DNA from 3 places in the Pseudomonas sp. RC3H12 genome. Region 3 is predicted to be linked to each of the others. Evidence: riboswitches for the same ligand, from Rfam matches in the RefSeq annotation. Region 3 holds a riboswitch; each other region holds the start of a gene.

Region 1 (5,682 bases), 100 kb from region 3:
GACAGCTGGTTGGTCAGGCGGGTACGGTTTTCGACGAAGCCCGCAGTGGTGTCGGTGGTGGTGCTGCGCCCCTTGGCGCGTGGAGCGTCCATGCCAGGGATGTCGAGGAAGTGGTCGGGCTGGAAACCGTTGGGATCGATGCTGTCGAACGCGCCCTTGGACAACGGGTAGGCGGTCTGCTGGTTGCGGTTGTAGTCCATACCGAACGCCCAGTCGCTGGCCAGGCCGAACAGCTGGCCCTGGTGGGTCAGCTCGACGCGGTTACCGTTGACCTCCTGGTCGTGGCGCTGGCGGTAGCCGCCGGAGCGGGCGATGGCGGTGTTGCCGGGGTTGTAGCGGTACACCTCGAGGTTGCGGTAATCGCGCTGGCCGTTGTAGTGGTAGAAGGTGTTGCGCAACTGGTTGCTGTCGTCGATGCGGTAGTCGGTGATCGAGCGCAGCCAGCGGGTGCGCTGCTCGTAGCGGCCGTCCTCGACGTTGTAGTTGTCGAAACGGTGATGCTTGTCGATGTGCAGGGTGCCGCTGGCCGGTTGCAGCACCGGCGCGCCCCAGTAGGGGCTGTCTTCCTTCTCTTCGAGGTACTCGATGGCCAGGGTGTGCGACAGCTGGTCGTTGATGTCGCTGAGCAGCGAGAAGGCCAGGTTGCCTGCCCCGTTCTCCTGGCGGTCGATATAGCCATTGGTGCTGGTGCGGCTGTAGTCGAGCCGCGCGTAGTGGCGTGGGCCGTCACCGCTGTTGAGCGCCTTGTTGAAGCCGACCGAGGTTTCCATCGTGTCGTAGCGCCCGTAGCTGACGCGGCCCTCGAAGGTGTCCTCGTCGCGGTTGGCCAGTTTGGTGATCATGTTCAGGCTGCCGCCCACGGCGCCGCTGCCGTTGAGGAACGACGACGGCCCGCCGAGCAGTTCGACACGGTCGTAGATCCATGCCCCGACCGGGCGCCCGGCGGCGCCGTACTGCAGGTTGATGCCGTTGAACAGCTGGCTGACCTGGGCGCCGTTGAAGCCGCGATACGACACGTAGCCGCCCCAGCCGGGCGGTGCCGAGGCGTTGACTCCGGGCAGCGCATTGGCGGCGTCCTGGAAGTTGCGCGCGCCGATGCGCTGCATGGTCTTGCGGTCGGCGACGCTGACCGAGGCGGGGTTCTCGCGGGCGCTGAGGTTCAGGCGTGAGCCGCTTTCGATGGGCCGGTCGAGGTCGAGGCTGGTCGCCTCCTTGGCTTGGTCGGCCGTGGCCGTGACGTTGCTGGCGGGCAGGGTGAGGGTGTCGTCCTGCGCCCAGGCGCAGGTTGCGCTGCCAACGAGCAGCGCCAGAGTGGTCATGCGGAACATGCAAGGCTTCCTGGCTGAAATCGGTGAGCGCACGCCCGCTGCCGATCAGGCAGTTCGAGGGCGTGGCGATGTCAGAACGCGAGAAGCGAAGCGGGGGAGGCGCGGGGGTTGACCAGTGGCCAGCGCTGCTTGGGCAGCCGTGGCGCGGGTTGTCTGGGTAAGGGTTTGCTCGACTCCCCGGCGAGCAGGGCCAGCAAGCCGAAGAACACCGCCAGCAGGATGGCGCTGAACAGGCTGGCGATCACGCAGTCGCCGCCGGCAGGCAGCACCGGGTCGGTGATGTCCTGGTCGCCCTTGAACACGCCGCTGCTGTCGGCCGCGCACCAGGCGGCGTCATCCAGGCCGGCCAGGCGCAAGCCTGCCATCTGTCCATGGCCCATGGCGCACAGCAACGAGCCGAACAGGATGCTGAAATACAGCACCCAGGCGACTTGCGATCGTGTGTGGCGGGCCAGCTTCATCGGCAAAGCTCGAAGGGAATGGGAATAGATTGGGCGTGCGGATTCTACAACTTTTGACACATCTGCCTAGAGTGATTGGCAGATAAAAAACACGCGAAACGATTCACCGGCCTTTGCTTGACGCCCCTTGCCCCAAGGTGTTCAGATGCCGACCGATTTCAGGTGTCCCATGCCGCCGCGCATGGGGTGAAACGGGAAACCGGTACGCGCTTCGCGCCAGTCCGGTGCTGCCCCCGCAACGGTATGCAAGTGATGCCTTCGACAGACCACTGTGGCCCGCGCGTCATGGGAAGGTGAAGACATCTTGTCTTGCGAGCCCGGAGACCGGCCTGGAATGTTGTAGGCAAACTCCTGCGGTGGGCGGGCATGGGCCGGTATTGGCGTGTGCGCGATCCGTGCTCCTGCGTGCTTCTGCGAAAGTCACTTTCGAGAAGAGCATGATTGCTGTGATTCACTCCCGACGTCGTTTCCCCAAGGCCCGGACTTTGTTCCTGGGCTGCCTGGCCAGCCCCCTGGCACTGGCCGAAAACACCCCCCTGATCCTCGACCAGCAGATCGTCGCCGCGCCGTCGGTGGAGTCGACCACGGTCGCCGCCATGGCCCAGTACGGCAGCAAGGTCGAGATCGTCAGCCGCGAGCAGATCGAGCGCGCCGGCCCCGGCGCCGACATCACCCGGGTGATGCAGATGTTCATCCCCGGCTTCTACGTCGCGCCGAAGAACGGCCCGTTCGACTACGGCACCTACTCGCTGCTCGGCGGGCGCAATGACGACACCCTGATCCTGCTCGACGGTGTACGCCTGAACAACCGCCTGTACGGCGGCCTGTACCTGGACACCCTGCCGGCCAACGCGGTGGAGCGCATCGAGGTGCTCAAGGGCGGCCAGAGCCTGTTGTTCGGCACCCAGGCCGTGGCGGGAGTGATCAACATCGTCACCCGCAGCCCGCAACGCCGTCAGGCTTCAGGTGAGGTCAACCTGGGCCTGGACAGCTTCGCCGGCAGCAGCAAGGACGCCCGCGTCGAGCGGATCTTCAGCAATGGCTTCGGCGACCTGGGCCTGCTGGCCTATGTCAGTCACAACGTCTCCGACGGTTACCAGCCGTTTCGCAACCGCGACTACAGCGGCAACGTCAGCGACAAGAAGCGCGGCTACGAGGTGACCACCTTCGGCGGCAAGGCGATCCAGGCCTTCGGTGACGATGCGCGGCTGGAGCTGTTCTACCAGTACACCGACGCCAACCTCGATTTCGCCCGACCGGTGAACAATTACAAGACCACCAATGACCGCGTGCAGCAGATCGCCACGGCTACCTTCGAACAGCGCATCAGCGAGCGCCTGAGCTACTTCGTCAAGGGCCACGTCAATGACTGGGACACCCGCTACACCCGCATCAACAACCGCGCCGACGGCTCCCGCGACGTGGTCAACCACAACGACTACTGGGGCTTCACCGATTGGGGCGTGCAGGCCGAGGGCAAGGCCGAACTCGACGGCGGCCACGTGCTGGTGTTCGGTTCCGACAACCAGTGGTTCAAGGGCCAGGACGACGTGCTGGTGATCGACGACGACAAGGCCCAGGCCAATGCGTTGTACGCCCAACTGCGGCCCAGGATCGAGGCCTTGCCCAACTGGCACCCTAGCCTCGGCCTGCGCCACGAGGCCATGAGCGGCGGCGACAGCGCCACCGTCGGCATGCTCACCTCGCTGTACGACCTGAACGACAACTGGCAACTGCGCGGCCAGTATGGCAGCGCCTACAAGCTGCCCAATGCCGAGCAGTTGTTCGTCAACGAGCCTGGCGACGAGGTCGGCAACCGTGACCTCAAGCCCGAGAAGAGCCGCAATGCCGAGCTTGGCCTGGATTACCACGGCCTGCTGCTGGAACGTGAATTCAGCGCCAGCGTCACCGTGTTCCGCCGCAAGATCACCGACTTGATCACCCTGGACGGCAGCCAGTGGGTCAACGGCCAGGGGCAGGTACAGATGCGTGGCTTCGAGGCCGATGCGCGTATCCAGCTTGACGATCAATGGAGCCTGCAGGCCGACATGACCCGCAACCTCACCGAGTCGCGCACCGGGGCAACGATCAACGACGTGCCGAGTTTCTTCGCCCGTTCGCGGCTCGGTTACGAATCGGCGGATCGCAGGTGGGGGGCCGGGGGCGCCATTCGCTATATCCGCGACGTGGTCAGCTCCAAAGGCGTCGACTACGGCCATTACTCGGTGGTCGACGCCGATGCTTATCGCTACCTGGACGGCGCCCGCCAGCACCGGCTGAGCCTGCTGGTGGAGAACCTGTTCGACCGCGACTATGTCACCAGTCGGGCGAGTAACGTTGACAATCTCGGGCGGCCGTTCACCAGCGAACTGCGCTACACCTACACCTTCTGAGGGGCGTGAGCATGGACTACCAGCGCGTGTTGTTCGTCGGCCCCGGCCTGGGTGGCGGCTCGGCGGCGGAAGCTTTTGGCGCCGAGATCCGTGACCTGCGTGGCCACGAGGCGGGCCGGGATATCGTCGACACCCTGGAGGGGTTCGACGGGCTCTGGGCGGTGATCCGCGAGGCCCTCGACCAGGGCGTGGAACGCCTGCTGGTGGTGGACCTGGAGCCCACCTCGGACAGCGCCTACCTGGACTGGCTGCGCGATGAGCTGGGGCGCGTGGCGCAAGGTCGGGCCGGCGTCTGGGTCACGGCCCAGGCCCTGGGGCGGCGCGGCCTGGATGCGCGAGTGGCCTGTGCCAGCATCGGCGAACCTGTCCGCCACCTGGCGTGCGACCAGGTCAACGCGGTGGCCAGCGACCCGGACTGGTCACGGGTGCCCGAGCATGCCCGCCAGGTGTTCCTCTGCACCGGCCCCCGCTGCGTGCGGCGCGGCGCCTTGCCGCTATGGAAACGCCTGCGCCGGCTGCTGCTGGAGCGTGCCCTGATCGAGACTCCGGGCGGCGTGCTGCTGACCCGCACCGGTTGCCAGTTTCCCTGCAACCTGGGGCCAGTGTTGACGGTGCATCCGGACGGCTGCTGGTATCGGGTACGTGATGATCGGGAGGTGGAGGAATTGGTGGAAACGCATCTAGAGGGCGCAAGGATCGCCGAAGGACTGTTGATCAAGGGAGGGGCGTGCGATGCGTAAAGCCTGGCTGCTGTCGCTGGCCTTGTGCTGTGGCACACCGGCCCTGGCCGACAGCTATCGCAACTGCGGGCAGGACTGGCAACGGCCCGCTGCGGCGCCTGCGCGTATCGTCGCCCTCAACCAGCACGCGGCCGACCTGCTGCTCGCCCTCGGCGCGGGGCCGTCGATGGTCGGGGTGGCCTACCTGGACGACAACGGCGCCGCCTACAAGCAGGGCCGCTACCAGGGTGTGCCGGTGATCGCCCGGGAGTATCCGGCCAGCGAAGTGTTGTACGCGCAAAGGCCGGATCTGGTGGTCGGCGGATTCGCCACGGCCTTTGGCGATGGGATCACCTCGCGCAGCAGATTGGCCGGCAACGGGATTGCCACCTACCTGCTCGAGTCGGCCTGTCACGGCCACTCGCTGGACTACTACGGCCATGTCCGGCGTGACCTGACTGTGCTTGGCGAGCTGTTGGGCAGACAGGCGAGGGCGCAGGCATTGATCGACGCGATGGAGACCGACCTGGCGCAGGCCAGGGCGATCGCACCCAGCGGCAAGCCACTGTCGGTGTTCTACCTCGACAGCGAGGTGCGGGGGCTGGACAGCGAGGGCGGACGTGGGTTTGTCACGCCGTTGCTGGCCGCCGCCGGGGCGCGCAATGTGCTTGCCGGGATAGACCAGTACCGCGTGACGATCAACCGCGAGGCGCTGCTGAGCAGCGACCCCGACGTGATCCTGCTGGCCGACGCCCTGTGGTCGCCGGCCAGCCGCAAGCGT
Region 2 (5,682 bases), 340 kb from region 3:
CTTCTCGGCCAGGTACTGCAGGATCGCCCCCGACTCGAACAAGGGCAACGGCTGGCCCCCCGGCCCATTGGGATCGAGGATCGCCGGGATCTTGTTGTTGGCGCTCAGGGAGATGAACGCGGGGCTCAACTGATCCTCGGTTTCGAAGCTGACCTTGTGCACCTCGTAGGGCAGGCCGATTTCCTCGAGCATGATCGAGACCTTGACCCCGTTGGGCGTGGCCAGCGAGTACAGTTGCAGACGCTCGGGGTGTCGCGCCGGCCATTTGCCGGTGATGGGGAATGCGGAAAGTTCGGTCATGGGGTGCCTTCGCGTTGGGAGCCTTCAATCTAGATGATCTTCGGCCATCCTGACCATCACCCAGTCGCGGTGCCGCTCGTCGCCGCAAGGGAAGATCGCCTCGCCCACCTTGCGAAAGCCGTTGCGCTGATAGAAACCGATCGCCCGAGCGTTCAGCTCATTAACTGTCAGGCGCGCCTGGCCATCGACCTGGGCCAGGGTGGTGGCGAGCAACAATTGCGCGGCGCCGGTGCCATGGGCGCAGGGTAGTACATAGCAGCGGGAGATTTCCGCCAGTTGATCGGCTTCGGCAATGCCCAGCTTGCCGGGCGCCAGGTCGAGCATGCTGTAGCCCAGCACCTGGCCATCCCGTTCGACCACCAGCAACCGCTTGTGCGGGTGCTCCAGGTGCGCCTGGAAATGTTCGGGCTGGAGATGGTGGGCGATGTAGTGTTGCTGGGCGCTGACCGCGCTATCGGGCGGGCTGGCCAGGGCGAAGGTCGCCTGGCCGACAAGGCTCAGGGCCACGCAGTCTTCGTCACGGGCCGGGCGAATCTGGTAGGGCATGGCAACATCCTGTCGGGCAGCCGGGTCACGTTCGACAATGCCAGCCCCACCCCATCGGTGCAAGTTCAGGCGTCGCCATGGGCCTGGCGCTTGAGCTTCTCGGTGTCGACCCGCACAAATACCGAATCGGCGGTGACAGTCAGTACATCCCCGGCCCAGACCTCGCAGATCACCCGGGTCTTGCGCCCCAGCTCGCCCTCGACCCGAGCCTTGAGCAGCAGTTCGACGCCCATGGGCGTGGGCTTGAGGTAGGTCAGGCCAAGCTGGCCGGTGACGCAGTCGATACGTGGCAAGGTGCCAGGTTCGCGGCCTTCGGCACGGTAGTGACAGGCCATGGCGGTCCAGTTGGAGTGGCAGTCGACCAGCATGGCCAGCAGGCCACCGTAGACCAGGCCGGGCCAGCCGGTGAAAGTCGGGTCGGGGGTATGCCGGCACGACAGGTGGATGCCGTCGGCGTCCCAGTGGCTCTGCACATGCAGGCCGCTGGGGTGGGAACAGCCGCAGCCGTAGCAGATGCCTTCGGGGGCGGCGAGTTGTTGCAGGGACAGGGCGTGCTCGGTCATACGCGTCCTTGGCTTGTTGGTGTTGGATAAGGAGGCTGGCTGCCGATGGTAGCGCCCTGCGCGGCCTGCGCCAATGCACGAGGCCTGGCCGCAGACAATACCTGCCTGACGGCAACCGCTCTGAACCGCGATTCAGCAAGATTCAGCCCACCCATCCAGACGATTGACTCCCTGCCCGTTCGGTGGTCAGATGCGCGCCAGTTTCAGGTGCCCTGCGCCGCCGCGCGCAAGGTGAAACGGGAAGCCGGTGAGTCGATACCACGACAAGTCCGGCGCTGCCCCCGCAACGGTAAGCGAGCGAACCCTTCGACAGACCACTGTGCACACGCATGGGAAGGTGAAGGCTTCACGACCCTCGCAAGCCCGGAGACCGGCCTGAGGCTTCACTTGGCAACCCGCGGTGGGCGGGCGCAGGCCGGTATTCGCGTGCGCGCCTGCGCGCGCTTCGCCGTTGCGTGTTTTCCACCGGGATCCATTCTTTCCTGCAGCAGTGGAACGACATGTCCCGTATCAACAAGCTTCACACCCTGGCGGCCTGCCTGGCCGTGTCCCTGCCGGCGCTGGCCGACGAGCAGCCCAGCCCTGCGCTCACCCTGCCCTCCACGGCGATCACCGACAGCCGCGACCCGCAGACCGTCGACCTGGCCACCCCCACCCAAGCCGGTTCACGCCTGAACCTCAGTGCCCTGGAAACCCCGGCGAGCACCAGCAGCATCACCGCCGCGCAAATCCAGCAGCGCAACAACACCACGGTGCAGGATGCCGTGACCCGCTCGCCGGGCATCACCTTCATCGGTACCCCTGGCGATGGCGGCACCGGCTTGTCGGCGCGCGGTTTCACGGGCCAGAGTTCGGTGATGACCCTGTTCGACGGGGCGCGCCTGTACGCCGGCGCCGGCACCCTCACCTACCCGGTCGATCCCTGGATGGTCGAGCGTATCGATGTGATCCGTGGGCCTGCCTCGGTGCTGTATGGCGAGGGCGCTACGGGGGCTGTGGTCAACGTGATCCCGAAAAAGCCCTTCAGCGGTGATATCCGCAACCACCTGCGCCTGGGCTACGGCTCCTGGGACCGCCAGCAACTGGGCCTGGACAGCGGCGGCAGTCTGAGCGAGCGCCTGAGCTACCGCGCCACCCTGAACCAGCAGGCAGGCAACGGCTGGGTCGACCGCACCGATTCGCGCAGCCTGGCGTTTTCCGGCGCACTGCGCTTCGATGCCAGTGACGACCTGAGCTTCACCTTGTCCCACGAACGCGGCGACGCACAACCTGCCAACTACTACGGCACGCCGCTGATCGACGGCCATCTGCGCAGCAGCGTGCGCAACAAGAACTACAACGTCAGCAATGACCAGCAGCGCTACCACGATGAGTGGACACGGCTGACCAGCGACTGGAACATCAGCGACAGCATCAGCGCCAGCAACCAGCTGTACTACATCAAAAGCCGTCGCCACTGGCGCAATGCCGAGGAATACGCCTGGGATGCCGGTGTGATCCAGCGCCGCAGTTTCCTGGAGATCAAGCACAACCAGGAGCAGATCGGCGACCGCCAGAGCTTCACCTTCGATCACTCGCTGTTCGGCCTGGCCAGCAAGACCGTGGTGGGCGCCGAGTACAACAAGATCCGCTTCAACATCGACAGCAACTCACCCTATGAGGATGGCTACACCGACCCGCTCGACCCTTGGCGGCCGGCGCCCGGCGGGTTCCACAGTGCCGATCCGACGCGCCCGCAGACGCTGTCGAAAACCAGCACCTTCTCGCTGTTCGCCGAAAACCGCACGCAACTGACCGAGCGCCTGTCGCTGGTCACCGGCATACGCCGCGACCAGAACCACATCGACCGCAACGACCTGGTGAAGGACACTCGCGAAGACCAGAGCCTGCGTGGCGGCAACTGGCGCGCCGGCCTGGTGTACGCGCTGACTGACGATCTGTCGGTGTACGGCCAGTACTCCACCAGCGAGGATGGTGTCGGTGACCTGCTGACCCTGCGCCCGGAGCAACGCCTTGAACTGACCGAAGCCAAGCAGACCGAATTCGGCCTCAAGCAACGGTTCTGGGACGGACGCGGCGAATGGACGTTGGCGGCCTACCACATCGTCAAGAAGAAGCTGCCGGTGTACGACGTGGTCTCCAAGCGCAGCCAGCAGGCAGGCCAACAGACCTCCGATGGCCTGGAGGCAAGCCTGGAGCTGGCACTGGGCAATCAATGGCAACTGTCGGGCAACGCAGCCTTGGTGCGCGCCAAGTACGATGACTTCACTCAGCTCAGCCGAGGCGTTTCCTACGACCGGTCTGGCAACCACCCTCAGGACGTCCCACGTCGAACCGCCAACCTGTGGCTGAGCAAAGGCTTCGGGCAAAGCGTCGACACCGGTATTGGCCTGCGCTACGTAGACGCCCGCTATACCAGCGCCGCCAATGACCAACGCGTGCCGGGCTACACCGTGGTCGATGCCAACATCGGCTGGCAGGTGCTACCCGACGTGCGCCTGGGCCTGCAGGTGAACAACCTGTTCGATCGCGAGTACGCCCAGTCGAGCTACAGCGGCGAACAGTGGCTGCTGGGCGCACCGCGCTCGTATTTCGCCACGGTGGACTACAGCTTCTAGGTCGGCCAGGTAACAGCGTGGGAGCGGGCTTGGCCCGCTCCCACAAGAGCCCAGGTCTGACGGCCATCGCGTCGTGCTTGAACATCATCGCGCCACCTGCTCGACTAGGGCCTACGCCCCGTCCACAAGCAGCGCGCCATGACCGACATCCCGCAAATTCCCGCAGCGCCCGTGCACGCGCTTGACCAGCCGCGCACCTTGCTGTTCCTCGCCTACCCGCAGATGGGCCTGCTCGACCTCAGCGGCGCGCAGACGGTGTTCTGGGCCGCGACCAAGGCCCGCGCCGCGCGCGGCCTGCCCGGCTACCGGGTGGTCACTGCCAGCCTCGAAGGGGGCCTGGTGGCCACCGCCGAGGGCCTGGCCGTCGCCACCGAGCCACTGGCGCCCTGGCTGCACGAGCCCTTCGACACGCTGGTCGTGCCCGGCGCCCCGGAGATCGTCCGCACCCTCCCCGATCACGCCGAGCTGGTCGCCTGGCTGGCCCAGGCCGCCCAACGCGCCCGACGTACCGCTTCGGTATGCAGCGGTACCTTTCTGCTGGCCGCCGCTGGCCTGCTTGATGGCCGCCGGGCCGCCACCCACTGGGCGATGTGCGATGCCCTGCACCGACGCTTCCCGGCCATCGAGGTGGATGCCGAATCGATCTTCGTGCAGCAGGATCAGGTGTGGACTTCGGCCGGCGTCAGCGCCGGCATCGACCTGGCGCTGGCCCTGGTCGAGGCCGACTGCGGCCGCGAGGTGGCCATGCAGGTGGCCCGCGAATTGGTGGTGTTCCTCAAGCGCCCCGGCGGCCAGGCGCAGTTCAGCGAACTGCTCAAGGCCCAGGGCGAGGACAGCGACGCCTTCGAGGCCCTGCACCTATGGCTCAGCGAGCACCTGGGCGACCCGCGGCTGACGGTCGAGCGGCTGGCCGAGCAGGCGCGCATGAGCCTGCGCAACTTCACCCGGGTGTACAAGCACAAGACCGGCCGCACCCCGGCCAAGGCCATCGAGGTGTTCCGCCTGGAGGCGGCGCGCCGCTTGCTGGAAAACTCCGACCAGCATATCGAGCAGGTCGCCCGCCAGTGCGGGTTCGGCAGCGAGGAGCGTATGCGCCTGGCGTTCCAGCGCCACCTGGCGGTAACCCCGCGAGACTATAGGGCGCGCTTCGCCCGCAGCGTGCCGCTGGCCGAAATCCAGGGTTCTTTGGCCTAGGGGCAAACCGAGGGGGCGCTTAGCATCTGCACCACGCCTGTCGGGCCGCAATCCAGGCTCACCCCCAAGGCGTACCCTTTTTCCACTGCCGCAGCGACAACATCCATAATCGCGGCATCCAGGAGCCCCTCATGAAACAGATCCTGATCATTGGCGCAGGCTTCGCCGGGCTGTGGAGCGCCCTCGGCGCCGCCCGCCTGCTCGACCTGCACAAACGCGACGACGTGCTGATCACCGTGCTCGCCCCCCAGGCGGAGCTGCACATCCGCCCACGCTTCTACGAACCCGACGTACACACCATGGCCGCTCCCTTGCAGGCGGTGTTCGACGCGGTCAACGTGCGCTTCGTCAAAGGCACGGCCTACCACATCGACCAGGCCAGCCAGGAGGTGGCCTATCGGCAGACGGGTGGTATCGAGGCCAAGCTGGGTTACGACCGCCTGATCATGGCCTGCGGCAGC
Region 3 (5,682 bases):
ATAGATGTTGGGCAGCGGCCCGAGCAACGCGTCCGGCCAGCATTCGGCGGACAGCCCAACGCCCTTGCCCGGCAGCCATTCCAGGTTGCCGTGCTTGCCGACATGGATCAACGCATCGGCGGCGTAGCCGTTGCGCAACCAGAAGTGGAACGCCAGGTAGCCGTGCGGCGGCACCAGGTCCGGGTCGTGGTACACGGCGCTGTGGTCCACCTGGTAGCCCCGCGCCGGCTGGATGCCGACGAAGGTCAGGCCGTAGCGCAAGCCGGCGACCATCATGCGCCCGCTGCGGAACATCGGGTCCTGCTCGGGCGGCCCCCAGCGCTCCAGCACGGCGCGCTGGTTGGCCTCGGGCAACGCGGCGAAGGCGCTGTGGTAGTCGGCCAGGGCCAGGCTCTGGGCGCAAGGGCGCTGGTCAAGGTGATCGAGGTCGTTGGTGACACCGCCGAGCAACTGGTGGATCAACTCGGTGCCGCTGTCGGGCAGGCCGGCTACCGGATAACCCTGCGCCTGCAGGACCTTGAGGATATTCAACGCGGCGCCTGGGGTGTCGAGGCCGACACCATTGCCGATGCGCCCGTCGCGGGTCGGGTAGTTGGCCAGCACCAGGGCCACACGCTTCTCCTGGTTGTCCAGGCGCGCCATTGTCACCCAGCGCCGCGCCAGCTCGGCGACGAAATCCATGCGTTCGGGGTGGGCGCGGTAGCAGACCACGTCGGACTGGCTGCGCTCACTGCGCCAAGCCAGGTCCTTGAAGCTCACCGGCCGGGTGATGATGCGCCCGTCCAGCTCGGGCAAGGCGATGTGCATTGCCAGGTCGCGGGCGCCGAGGCCCTGCTCGCTCTGCTCCCAGCCGGGCTGGTTGTCCTGGGCGCAGATCGCCTGCAACACCGGCACATCGCGGCGCAATGGGCGCAGATTGGGCTGTTCGGGGCTGGACAGGGCAAAACCTGTGGTGTTGATCACCACCTCGGCCTGCACTTCGTCGAGCCAGGCCTCGACCTGGTCCAGGCAGGCGCGTTCCTTGAGGCTGGCCACGGCGATCGGTAACGGATTCAAGCCGCAAGCCTGCAGGCGCTGGCAGAACACATCGATGAACGCGGTGTTGGCTGCCTGCAGGTGGGAGCGGTAGAACAGCAGCGGTGCCACCGGGTACTCCGGATGCCATTCGGCGTACCAGTCCTCGAGCCGTGCGGTGGCCTTGGCCGGGTGATAGACCACCGTGCGCGGCAAGGCCTGCGGCTCGTCCCAGGGGTAGGCGCGCCCCAGCCACTGGCTGGCCAGGCAGTTGAACAGGTTCAGTGCATTGGCCTTGCCACCCTGGCGCAGGAAATGCCAGAGGCGCTCGGCCTGTTCCCCACATACCGTGCCCAGGCCGGTCAGCTCCGGGTCGGGACGGTCGTCGCCGGGTACCAGGATCAGCTGTACGCCACGGGCGGCCAACTCGACCAGTTGTTCGACACCATAGCGCCAGTAACCGACACCGCCATGCAGCGACACCAGGATCACCTTGGCATGGCGCAGCACCTGGTCGACATACAGGTCGACCGAGGCATGGTTCTGTACCTGCATCGGATTGGCCAGGCGCACACTGGGGAAATCCGCCGGCAACTGCTCGGCGGTTTCGGCAAGCAGCGCCAGGTGTGAATCACCGCTGCAGAGGATCACCAGTTCGGCGGGGGTCTGGCCGAGGTCGGCGATGCTGTCGTCCGGCACAAAGCCGCCGGGCTGGGTCCGCAGCAGGTGCATGGGTCAGGCGCCCAGGGCCTGGCGCAGGCGCGCTTCCAGCTGGGTCGCGTCCAGGTCCTGGCCGATCAGCACCAGGCGGGTGATCCGTGGCTCCTCGCTGCGCCATGCACGGTCGAAATGCTTGTCGAAGCGGGTGCCCACGCCCTGGATCAGCAGGCGCATCGGCTTGCCGGGAATGGCGGCGAAGCCCTTGGCGCGCAGGATGCCAAACTCGGTGACCAGTTGCGTCAAGGCATCGAGCAACAGGCTTTCGTCAGCCTCGGGCAGGTCGATGGAGATCGAGTCAAAGGCGTCGTGGTCATGGTCGTCATGGTCATCGCCGTCGTGATGGCTGTCGTGGTGGGTGCGGCGGCCATCGATATGCGCCTCGGACTCGGCGCCCACGCCCAGCAGCACCTCCAGCGGCAGGCGACCACTGCTTGCCTCGATCACCTTGACCGCCGGCGGCAGTTCCTCGGCCACTTCGGCACGGACCTTGGCCAGGCCCTCGGCATCGATCAGGTCGGCCTTGTTCAGTACCACCAGGTCGGCGCTGCCCAGTTGGTCGGCGAACAGTTCGTGCAGCGGCGACTCATGGTCGAGATTAGGGTCGAGCTTGCGCTGGGCGTCGACCTGGTCCGGGTAGGCGGCAAAGGTGCCGGCGGCCACGGCCGGGCTGTCGACCACGGTGATCACCGCGTCGACCGTGCAGGCGTTGCGGATTTCCGGCCACTGGAAGGCCTGTACCAGCGGCTTGGGCAAGGCCAGGCCGCTGGTTTCGATAAGGATATGGTCGAGGTCGCCGCGGCGCGCCACCAGCTCGCGCATCACCGGGAAGAACTCCTCCTGCACGGTGCAGCACAGGCAGCCGTTGGCCAGCTCGTAGACGCGGCCGTTGGCCTCTTCCTCGGAGCAGCCGATGCTGCACTGCTTGAGGATTTCGCCATCGATGCCAAGCTCGCCGAACTCGTTGACGATCACCGCGATGCGGCGGCCCTGGGCGTTGTCGAGCATATGGCGCAGCAAGGTGGTCTTGCCCGAGCCGAGGAAGCCGGTAACGATGGTGACGGGAAGCTTGGCCAGTGTTTTCATGTCGCGATGCCCTTGGCAGCAATGGCGCGGGCATGCAGGACGACAGCCACGGCCCGTGTCGGCCTGGCGGGTTCGCCACCGGATCACCCCGCCCGGTTGAAAGTCGAAAACGTTGCGAGGCAGGTCTCCTGGCTTGCACCGCCGGCCGTCAAAGCCAGTGGGATGGCGCCTTCCCGCGCGTGCGCAGTGGCTGTGCCGATCCGTCATCAGTGCCTACAGTTGCGGGGGCAGCCGCGGCTTGTACCGCGTTCCCGTCTTAGCCCGGGCCAGCGCCCGGGAACCTCGAACCGGCAAGGCTACGCAGTGCCTGCCTGGCGGTCAACCGCCGCGGCGATTGACGCAGGCCCGGCCCCGTGATTTGCTAGCGCATTGCGTTCAGGTGCCCCCAACGGGGGTGAAACGGGAAACCGGTGCGTCGCGCCTCCTTGAAGAGGGCGACAAGGCCGGTGCTGCCCCCGCAACGGTAAGCGAGAGAAGCGTCCAGACCACTGTGCCCATCGTGCGGCATGGGAAGGTGGCGCTTGATCGATGGAGCCCCGCTCCACCTCGCCAGCCCGGAGACCGGCCTGACATGCTTGCAGAACACCCCGCGGTGGGCGGGCGCTGTCGTATCACCTGGGCCAGCCGCGCCCGGGGGCGTCGCGCCTGCCCGTTGCCACAACAAAAGCAGCAGAGGAACGCGTCATGCCCATCACCCACGCCAAACCCAGTATCGCCACCCCCGTCAGTCTCAGCCAGCGCCTGATCGTCGCGATCGGCGCCAGCCTGCTGGGCCTGTGCCTGGTGTACTTCGCCGGTTTCTCGCACATCGAAGCGGTGCACAACGCCGCCCACGACACCCGCCACAGCGCCGCCTTCCCTTGCCACTGAGTACGCCCGCATGATCACGCGCATCGCCCGTACCGCGGGTTTCAGCGGCCTGCTCGCCGCCCTGCTGCTGACCCTGCTGCAAAGCTTCTGGGTCGCCCCGTTGATTCTCCAGGCGGAAACCTATGAAACCGCCGCCCCCGCCGTCGAACAGCATGAACATGGCGAGGCCGCAGCGCCCCATGAGCACAGCGCCGAGGCCTGGGCGCCCGAAGATGGCTGGCAACGTATCCTGTCCACCACGGGCGGCAACCTCGTGGTCGCCGTCGGCTTCGCCCTGATCCTCGCCGCACTGTACAGCCTGCGCGCCCCGGGCCGCGTGGCCACCGGCGCACTGTGGGGCCTGGCGGGCTTCGCCGTGTTCTGCCTGGCGCCGACCCTGGGCCTGCCACCGGAACTGCCTGGCACCGCCGCCGCCGACCTCGGCCAGCGCCAGACCTGGTGGATCGGCACCGCCGCCGCCACCGCCGCTGGCCTGGCGTTGCTGGTGTTCGCCCAGCACTGGCTGTTCAAGGTGCTCGGCGTCGCCCTGCTGGTGATCCCGCACCTGATCGGCGCGCCACAGCCAGCGGTTCATGAAAGCCTGGCCCCCGAGGCGCTGGAGACCCAGTTCAAGATCGCTTCGTGGCTGACCAACGCCGCGTTCTGGTTGGCCCTGGGCCTACTCAGCGCCTGGTTGTTCCGCCGCTCCAGCCAGCACTGATGCGCGACCTTGTTCCCCAGCCGGCGTTGTATGCCGGCTTTGGTTGCCGCCGTGGCTGTCCGGTCGAAACGCTCGCGGTGCTGCTGCGCCAGACCCTGACCAACCACGCCCTGCCCCTGTCGGCGCTGAAGGCAATCGCCAGCATCGAACCCAAGGCGCGCGAGCCCGGCCTGCTGGCACTGGCCGAGCGGCTCGGGTTGCAGTTCATCTGCTTCGACAGCAGCCACTTGTCGACCTTCGAAGCGCTGCTCAGCCAGCGCTCGACAACGGTGTACGCCCAGACTGGCTGCTGGGGTGTCGCCGAAAGCGCAGCCCTGGCCCTGGCCGGCCGCACCGGCGTTGCGCCGCGCCTGCATGTGCCAAGGCAAGCGCTCGGCGGCGCTACCCTGGCCCTGGCCATCGGCGGATAATCCGCCTCTTTACCTGCAAGGAACCTCCATGACGGTCTATTTCATCGGTGCCGGCCCCGGCGATCCCGAGCTGATCACGGTCAAGGGCCAGCGCCTTGTCCGACAGTGCCCGGTAATCATCTACGCAGGCTCGCTGGTACCAGCTGCAGTGCTCGAGGGGCATAAGGCACACACCGTCATCAACAGCGCCGAGCTGCACCTGGAGCAGATCATCGAGGCCATGCGCCAGGCCCATGCCAACGGCCAGGACGTGGCCCGCGTGCACAGCGGCGACCCTAGCCTGTACGGCGCCATCGGCGAACAGATCCGCCACCTGCGTGAGTCGGGCATCGATTACCAGATCATCCCCGGAGTCACCGCCACTGCCGCCAGCGCCGCGCTGCTGGGTTGCGAGCTGACACTGCCGGACGTGGCGCAGACGGTGATCCTCACCCGCTACGGCGACAACTCGCCGATGCCGGCCGGTGAACAGCTGGCCGATCTGGCCCGCCATGGCAGCACCCTGGCCATCCACCTGGGTGTACGCCACCTGCCGCGAATCGTCGAGCAACTGCTGCCCCACTATGGCGCCGACTGCCCCATCGCCGTGGTCCATCGTGCCACCTGGCCAGACCAGGATTGGGTCAAGGGCACCCTGGCGGACATCGTCGAGCGCCTGGCAGCCAAGGGCTTCCGGCGTACCGCGCTGATCCTCGTCGGTCATGTCCTGGGCGATGCCCCGTTCGCCGACTCGGCCCTGTACCGCGCCGGTCACGCCCATCTCTACCGCCCCGGCCCGTGAAGCGATTGCCGAGTGGGCGTGGGCGGCGCACACTGGGCCTTCCAACTGGATGGAAACCCTGCCCATGCTCGACCTGCGTCCCAACTGCGAATGCTGTAACACCG

Evidence for each region. Region 3 has a riboswitch for cobalamin ahead of KHO27_RS10885 (CbtB domain-containing protein). Riboswitches for the same ligand answer to the same signal wherever they lie in the genome.
Region 1: it holds a riboswitch for cobalamin, as region 3 does, so the genes downstream of both, KHO27_RS10450 (TonB-dependent receptor plug domain-containing protein) here and KHO27_RS10885 (CbtB domain-containing protein) in region 3, are expected to answer to the same signal.
Region 2: it holds a riboswitch for cobalamin, as region 3 does, so the genes downstream of both, KHO27_RS12405 (TonB-dependent receptor) here and KHO27_RS10885 (CbtB domain-containing protein) in region 3, are expected to answer to the same signal.

Annotation. Positions count from the first base shown of each region.
Region 1 is NZ_CP075595.1:2,289,381-2,295,062, reverse strand. Features, by position in the region: gene KHO27_RS10460 (TonB-dependent receptor) at 1-1,328, opposite strand, end outside; gene KHO27_RS10455 (DUF2946 family protein) at 1,400-1,789, opposite strand; cobalamin riboswitch at 1,933-2,136, shown strand; gene KHO27_RS10450 (TonB-dependent receptor plug domain-containing protein) at 2,227-4,182, shown strand; gene KHO27_RS10445 ((2Fe-2S) ferredoxin domain-containing protein) at 4,194-4,922, shown strand; gene KHO27_RS10440 (ABC transporter substrate-binding protein) at 4,915-5,682, shown strand, end outside.
Region 2 is NZ_CP075595.1:2,735,217-2,740,898, forward strand. Features, by position in the region: gene KHO27_RS12390 (glutathione S-transferase N-terminal domain-containing protein) at 1-300, opposite strand, end outside; gene KHO27_RS12395 (GNAT family N-acetyltransferase) at 325-846, opposite strand; gene KHO27_RS12400 (PaaI family thioesterase) at 912-1,409, opposite strand; cobalamin riboswitch at 1,598-1,802, shown strand; gene KHO27_RS12405 (TonB-dependent receptor) at 1,910-4,027, shown strand; gene KHO27_RS12410 (GlxA family transcriptional regulator) at 4,166-5,221, shown strand; gene KHO27_RS12415 (NAD(P)/FAD-dependent oxidoreductase) at 5,353-5,682, shown strand, end outside.
Region 3 is NZ_CP075595.1:2,390,657-2,396,338, forward strand. Features, by position in the region: gene cobN (cobaltochelatase subunit CobN) at 1-1,746, opposite strand, end outside; gene cobW (cobalamin biosynthesis protein CobW) at 1,750-2,817, opposite strand; cobalamin riboswitch at 2,919-3,117, opposite strand; cobalamin riboswitch at 3,179-3,401, shown strand; gene KHO27_RS10885 (CbtB domain-containing protein) at 3,502-3,687, shown strand; gene KHO27_RS10890 (CbtA family protein) at 3,698-4,387, shown strand; gene KHO27_RS10895 (cobalamin biosynthesis protein) at 4,387-4,797, shown strand; gene cobM (precorrin-4 C(11)-methyltransferase) at 4,826-5,578, shown strand; gene KHO27_RS10905 (DUF1272 domain-containing protein) at 5,643-5,682, shown strand, end outside.